Linked DNA regions of Variovorax paradoxus. The protein of the gene in region 2 binds, or shares a complex with, the protein of the main gene of each other region. Links are inferred from orthologs where the notes say so. Each region holds a gene or a part of one and is shown on either strand. Other genes may lie near its edges.

Region 1 (3,148 bases), 3.5 Mb from region 2 along the record:
GGCTCATCTGGGCGCTGGGCCACTCGATCTCGGTCGCGACGGCGGTGGGCTTCATCGCGCTGGCGGGCGTGGCGGCCGAGTTCGGCGTGGTGATGCTGATCTACCTGAAGAATGCGCTGGCACGGCGCCTGGACGCCGGGGAGCCGATGAACGACGACACCTTGTTGGCAGCGATCCGCGAAGGCGCGGTGCTGCGCGTGCGGCCCAAGGCCATGACCGTGGCCGTTGTGATGGCGGGGCTGCTGCCCATCCTGTGGGGCAGCGGCACCGGCTCGGAGGTGATGACCCGCATTGCCGCGCCCATGGTGGGCGGCATGGTCACCGCGCCGCTGCTCAGCATGCTCGTCGTGCCCGCGGCCTGGTATCTGCTGCGCCGTCGCGGCCACGCGGAGCGCGCCTCGGCTTTGACGGGAACAAGGTGTGGAGAAACTGGCTAGGTACCGAACCGGCCGGCGTCGCCCGGCTGCAGCGCGGCTGCGGCCAGCCCCTGCAGCACATCGCCCACCACGATCACCGCCGGACTGACCAGCCCGGCATCGGCGATGCGGGCCTGCAGACCCTGCAGCGTGGCCACGAGGTGGCGCTGGTGCGGCAGGCTTGCGTGCTGCACCACGGCCACGGGCGTGTCGCCCGGCAGGCCGTGCAGCAGTTCGCGCTCGATATGGCCGGCGCCCGAGACGCCCATGTAGATCACCAGCGTGAGGCGGGCGTTGTGCGCCGTGGCGGCCAGCGCGCGCCAGTCGGTCGGGTCTTCGGCCGCGCCGGCGCCTGTCTTGGCGTGGCCGGTGACGAACACCACGCCCTGCGCGTGGTCGCGGTGGGTGAGCGGCACGCCCAGCGAGGTCACGGCGGCCAGGCCGGCGGTGATGCCGTTGACCACGGTGCATTCGATGCCGGCTTCGCGCAGGTGCTCCACCTCTTCGCCGCCGCGCCCGAAGATGAACGGGTCGCCGCCCTTGAGGCGCACCACGGTCTCGCCCTCGCGCACGGCCGTGATCATGAGGCGCTCGATGAACGCCTGCGGCGTGCTCTTGCAGCCGCCGCGCTTGCCCACATGCACGATGCGCGCGCCGGGCCGGGCATAGGCCTGGAGCACGGCGTCGTTCACGAGGTCGTCGACCAGCAGCACCGTGGCGGCCTGGATCGCCTTGACGGCCTTGACCGTCAGCAGCTCGGGGTCGCCGGGGCCGGCGCCCACCAGCGTGCAGCGGCCGGTGATGAGGGGAAGTGCGTGGTTCATGCGTGGGAGGCCAGTTCGGTGATGTGCCTGACTTGCGTCGCGATGGCTTCGGGCACGGGAAGCTCGCCGGCCAGCACGCGTCGCGTGTACTCGGCCGTGGTGGCGACGTCGATTTCTTTCGGCAACCCGGGCACGTCGGCGGTGGTGCCGGCAGCCTGGGCCTGGAGTTCGCTGCGCACGCCGCGCACGAAGCCGTCGATCTGCGCGGTGCGGCGCGGGTCGGACACCACTTCGCCTTCGAGGCCGCGCGAGAGCAGGGCGGTCATGCCCGTGAGCTCGAAGGTCTCGCCCATCGTGCGGGCGTATTCGGGGTGCGTGTAGCTGGCCACCACCACGCAGGGGCCGGTGGTCGGGCGCATCAGCTTGACCACGCTGTGGCCGGGGTTGCGCAGGCCCACCACGCGGCGCACGTCGAGCAGGCGCTTGAGCGCGGGGTTCAGCAGCTCGGTCGGGGCAAAGCCCACCTGGCCGGCGGCGAGCGGGGTGAGCGTGGTCATGGGGGGCATGTCCAGGGCTGAAAGCACGTTCGATGCCAGTACGCGCGAGGTTTCGCTCGCGCTGCCATGCACCAGCACCGCCAGGCCTTCGCGCGCCAGCAGCAGCGCCAGGAGCGGCGTGAGCACCGGCAGCTTGCGCGCGCCGTTGTAGCTGGGCAGTGCGATCAGCGGGCCGCCGCGGGTCGTCACGGGGTTCAGCCGCGCGTGCGTGGCGTCGAGAAAGCCGGCCATCTCCTCGGGCGTCTCGCCCTTGATGCGCATCGCGAGGCAGAAGCCGCCGATTTCCAGGTCGGTGACCGTGCCGTCCAGCACCTGACCGAACAGGTCGCAGGCCTGCTCGCGCGTGAGCGGACGGGCGCCTCGCGCGCCGCGGCCGATTTCCTTGATGTAGTGGCTGATTCCCATGGGTAGGCGGATTGTCCTGCAACGCTTATGCCGGAATGTGAGTCGGCTTATGCATCGGGTGTCTTGTCCCCTCTCCCGCCTGCGGGAGAGGGTTAGGGTGAGGGCAGCGGCCTTGCAATATTGCGCGGACGTCATCGCCGCCCACCCTCACCCCAGCCCTCTCCCCAAGGGGAGAGGGGGCAATGCAGACGACGTATCACAACGTCGCCTCCGTTTCCACCGGCGCTGCCCGCACCATGCGCTTGAGCTCAGGAATGCACGACCCGCAGTTCGTCCCGCATTTCAGCGCCCCCTGCAGCGCCGCCAGCCGCTCGTCGGGGCTGCCGATGCAGCGCCCCAGCTCGGCCTCGATGGCGCGGTCGGTCACGTTGAAGCAGGCGCACACCGGCTTGCCGCGCGACTGCACGGCCACCGGCGCGCGGGCGCCCGGCGACAGCAGCAGGCGGCCGTAGCTCTGCGCGGGCAGTTCCTCGCGCAGCAGGGTGGCGATCCAGGCTTCGGCGCTGGTGTCGCCGCCCAGCAAAAAGGCTTCGAGCCCGGCGCTGCCGTCGGCGCGGCGCACCAGCCGCGCGGCGCGGCGCTGGCCGCGCCGGTGGTCGGCGTAGCGCAGGGTGTCGGCGGTCTGCAGGCCCAGCAGGGCTTCGATTTTGTCGACCAGCGCGGCGTCGGGCGCGTCGTGCGCGGCGGCGCGAAAAAGCACGCCGCTGCGCTCTTCTTCGCCCGGTGCGTTGCTCGCGAACGGCACGCAGGTGGCAAAGGGAAACAGCGCCATCAGCGGCTGCAGCGCGCGCTGGGCCGTGAGCGCGTCGCCGGCGGGCAGCCAGGCCATGGCCAGCAGCGACCACGGCAGCTCGGCCTTGAGGATCTTCACGGGCGTGTGCTTGAGCTCGGGCTGCTTCGAGGTCGGGCAGTAGGCCGGTGTGGTCAGCGCGTTGATGCCGGCGAGCCGCGTGCCGGTCGACGAACAGCCGCTCAGGTATTCCTCGCCCCAATGCATGGCGACGAA
Region 2 (3,304 bases):
ACCAGCGGAACGCCGGTGTTCAGTCGCAGGGCGATCACACGGTCGACTTCGACCATGTCGCCGGCAATCAGGTCCAGCACGGTGGCGGTGGGGGAGGTGTCGGCGGCGGGAACTGGCAAAGCGAAGGCGCGGGGCGCTGCGAAGATGAGGGCGGCCCTGGGGGCCGGAACGCCGGAATTATAGGGAGCCGTGCACGAATCCCGGGCGCGTCTCAGAGTCGGGGTGGTGGGCGGTCGCAAAGCGCGCTATAATCTTGGGCTCTGCGGAATTCGCTGCGGGGACTCATTTCTAAGAGGTTTACATGTACGCGGTCATAAAAACCGGCGGCAAGCAATATCGCGTTGCTTCCGGCGAAAAAATTAAAGTAGAACAGATTGCTGCGGACGTAGGCCAGGAAATCGTGATCGACCAGGTTCTGGCTGTCGGAAACGGCGCTGAAATCAAGGTTGGCACGCCCCTGGTGTCCGGCGCAACGGTGACAGTCACGGTACTGTCGCACGGCAAGCACGACAAGGTCGGCATCTTCAAGATGCGCCGTCGCAAGCACTATCAAAAACGTCAAGGCCATCGCCAGCAGTTCACCGAACTGCAAATCGGCGCGATCGCCGGCTAAGGAGCACATTCCATGGCACAGAAAAAAGGCGGCGGCTCAACGCGAAACGGGCGCGATTCCAAGCCCAAGATGCTCGGCGTGAAGGCCTTCGGCGGCGAACTGATCAGCGCAGGCTCGATCATCGTGCGCCAGCGCGGCACCCAGTTCCACCCCGGCGTGAACGTCGGCGTGGGCAAGGACCACACGCTCTTCGCCCTGGTCGACGGCCACGTGTCGTTCGGTCACAAGGGTGCGCTGAACAAGCACATGGTCAACGTGACGCCCGCGGCCTAAGCCCCGCCAGTCACTTCGATCTTTCCGAGGCCCCGCATTGCCGGGGCTTCTTCATTTGTAAACTGGACATCCCATGAAGTTCGTCGACGAAGCCTTCATCGACATCGCCGCGGGCGATGGCGGCAACGGCTGCGTGTCGTTCCGACATGAGAAGTACAAAGAGTTCGGCGGCCCCAACGGCGGCGACGGCGGCCGTGGCGGCCACGTGTTCGCGGTGGCCGACTCGAACCTCAACACCCTGGTCGATTTCCGCTACTCGCGCCGGCACGAAGCCAAGCGCGGCGAGCACGGCATGGGCTCCGACATGTTCGGCGCCGCGGGCGATGACATCGTCCTCAGGATGCCGGTCGGCACGATCATCACCGACGCCGAAACCGGCGAGGTTCTGTACGAGATGCTCACGGAAGGTGAGGTCGTCACGATCGCCAAGGGCGGCGACGGCGGTTTCGGCAACATGCGCTTCAAGAGCGCGATCAACCGTGCGCCGCGCCAGAAGACGCCTGGCTGGCCCGGCGAGAAGAAGAGCCTTAAGCTCGAACTCAAGGTGCTGGCCGACGTGGGCCTGCTGGGCATGCCCAATGCGGGCAAGTCGACCCTGATCAGCGCGATCTCGAATGCCCGTCCCCGTATTGCGGACTACCCCTTCACCACACTGCACCCCAACCTGGGTGTGGTGCGCGTCGGTCCGGAGCAAAGCTTCGTGGTCGCCGACCTGCCCGGCCTGATCGAAGGCGCGTCCGAAGGCGCCGGCCTCGGTCACCTGTTCCTGCGGCACTTGCAGCGCACGCGCCTGCTGCTGCACGTGGTCGACATGGCGCCGTTCGACGATGCCGTCGATCCGGTCGCCCAGGCCAAGGCCATCGTGGGTGAACTGAAGAAGTACGATGCCGCGCTCTTCGAAAAGCCGCGCTGGCTGGTGCTGAACAAGCTCGACATGGTGCCTGGCGACGAGCGCGCGGCGCTGGTCAAGGACTTCGTCAAGCGCCTGCGCTTCAAGGGCCCGGTCTTCGAGATCTCGGCGCTCACGCGCGAAGGCTGCGAGCACCTGATCAAGGCCGTGTACCAGCAGGTCAAGGCCCAGCAGGTGGCCGAGCACGAGACCGTCGTGGTCGATCCGCGCTTCGTTCCGCTGCCGCCGGAAGGAAGCTGAGCGCGTCGCGGCGCCTTCGGTGCTGCAAAATGGATAGCAAGCAGCGCAGGCTGCATCCCTGAAACACGCCTTCTTCCTTCATGACCTCGAATTCCGGTTCCACTGCCTTGCGGGATGCCCGCCGTATCGTCGTCAAGGTGGGCTCCAGCCTTGTGACCAACGAGGGGCGCGGCCTCGACGAAGCCGCCATCGGCGAGTGGTGCCGGCAGCTGGCGCAGCTGGTGCGCGACGGGCGCGAAGTGGTCATGGTGTCGAGCGGCGCGATCGCCGAAGGCATGAAGCGCCTCGGCTGGAAAACCCGGCCGCACGCGATCCACGAGCTGCAGGCGGCGGCGGCCGTCGGGCAGATGGGCCTGGCCCAGATGTACGAGACCAAACTGCGCGAGAACCAGATCGGCAGCGCGCAGGTGCTGCTGACGCATGCCGACCTGGCAGACCGGGAGCGCTATCTCAATGCGCGCTCGACCCTCGTCACCTTGCTGCGCCTGGGCGTGGTGCCAGTCATCAACGAGAACGACACCGTCGTCAACGACGAGATCAAGTTCGGCGACAACGACACGCTCGGCGCGCTGGTCGCCAACCTGGTCGAAGCCGATGCGCTAGTCATCCTGACCGACCAGAAGGGCTTGTACACGGCCGATCCGCGCAAGGACCCCGACGCCAAGTTCGTGCACGAGGCCGCCGCAGGCGACCCGGCGCTCGAAGCCATGGCGGGCGGCGCCGGCTCGAGCATCGGGCGGGGCGGCATGATCACCAAGATCCTTGCGGCCAAGCGTGCGGCGGGTTCCGGCGCCTCGACGGTCATCGCCTGGGGCCGCGAAGCCGACGCGCTGCTGCGGCTCACGCGCGGCGAGTCCATCGGCACGCTGCTGGTGGCGCAGACCGCCAAGCACCAGGCGCGCAAGCGCTGGATGGCCGATCACCTGCAGCTGCGTGGGGCTGTCATCGTCGACGCCGGCGCGGCTGCCAAGGTGCGCGGCGAAGGCAAGAGCTTGCTGCCGATCGGCATGACGAGCGTGTCGGGTGAATTCTCGCGCGGCGACGTGATCGCAGTACGCGATGTCGACGGTGTCGAGCTGGCCCGCGGGCTGGCCAACTATTCGAGCGTGGAGGCCCGGCTGCTGTGCCGCAAGCCGTCAGCGGAATTCGAGCGACTGCTGGGTTACGCGGCCGAGCCGGAGATGGTGCACCGCGACAACATGGTGTTGATGCCCGGTTGATCGCCAAGGCGGGGCGCCATGCCCCGCCGCCACTTCACGGCAGTTCGC

What was found.
Region 1: the proteins of cgtA (region 2) and ybiB are in contact, whole or in part, in a crystal structure (PDB 8BFT), measured with the Escherichia coli proteins. The link is inferred for Variovorax paradoxus from one-to-one orthologs.

Annotation. Positions count from the first base shown.
Region 1 is NZ_CP045644.1:3,786,741-3,789,888, forward strand. The notes cover bases 190-3,023. They hold ybiB (DNA-binding protein YbiB), read right to left. Parts: upstream 2,143-3,023; coding sequence 1,237-2,142; downstream 190-1,236. Other genes in these bases: GFK26_RS17260 (efflux RND transporter permease subunit), read left to right, coding at 190-437; cobA (uroporphyrinogen-III C-methyltransferase), read right to left, coding at 434-1,240; GFK26_RS17275 (nitrate reductase), read right to left, coding at 2,339-3,023. In the rest of the region: more of GFK26_RS17260, read left to right, coding at 1-189; more of GFK26_RS17275, read right to left, coding at 3,024-3,148.
Region 2 is NZ_CP045644.1:7,237,232-7,240,535, reverse strand. The notes cover bases 8-2,997. They hold cgtA (Obg family GTPase CgtA), read left to right. Parts: upstream 8-959; coding sequence 960-2,036; downstream 2,037-2,997. Other genes in these bases: proB (glutamate 5-kinase), read left to right, coding at 2,117-2,997; rpmA (50S ribosomal protein L27), read left to right, coding at 626-886; rplU (50S ribosomal protein L21), read left to right, coding at 302-613; GFK26_RS33710 (polyprenyl synthetase family protein), read right to left, coding at 8-119. In the rest of the region: more of GFK26_RS33710, read right to left, coding at 1-7; more of proB, read left to right, coding at 2,998-3,256; GFK26_RS33685 (CNP1-like family protein), read right to left, coding at 3,291-3,304. UniProt on the Escherichia coli protein: An essential GTPase which binds GTP, GDP and possibly (p)ppGpp with moderate affinity, with high nucleotide exchange rates and a fairly low GTP hydrolysis rate.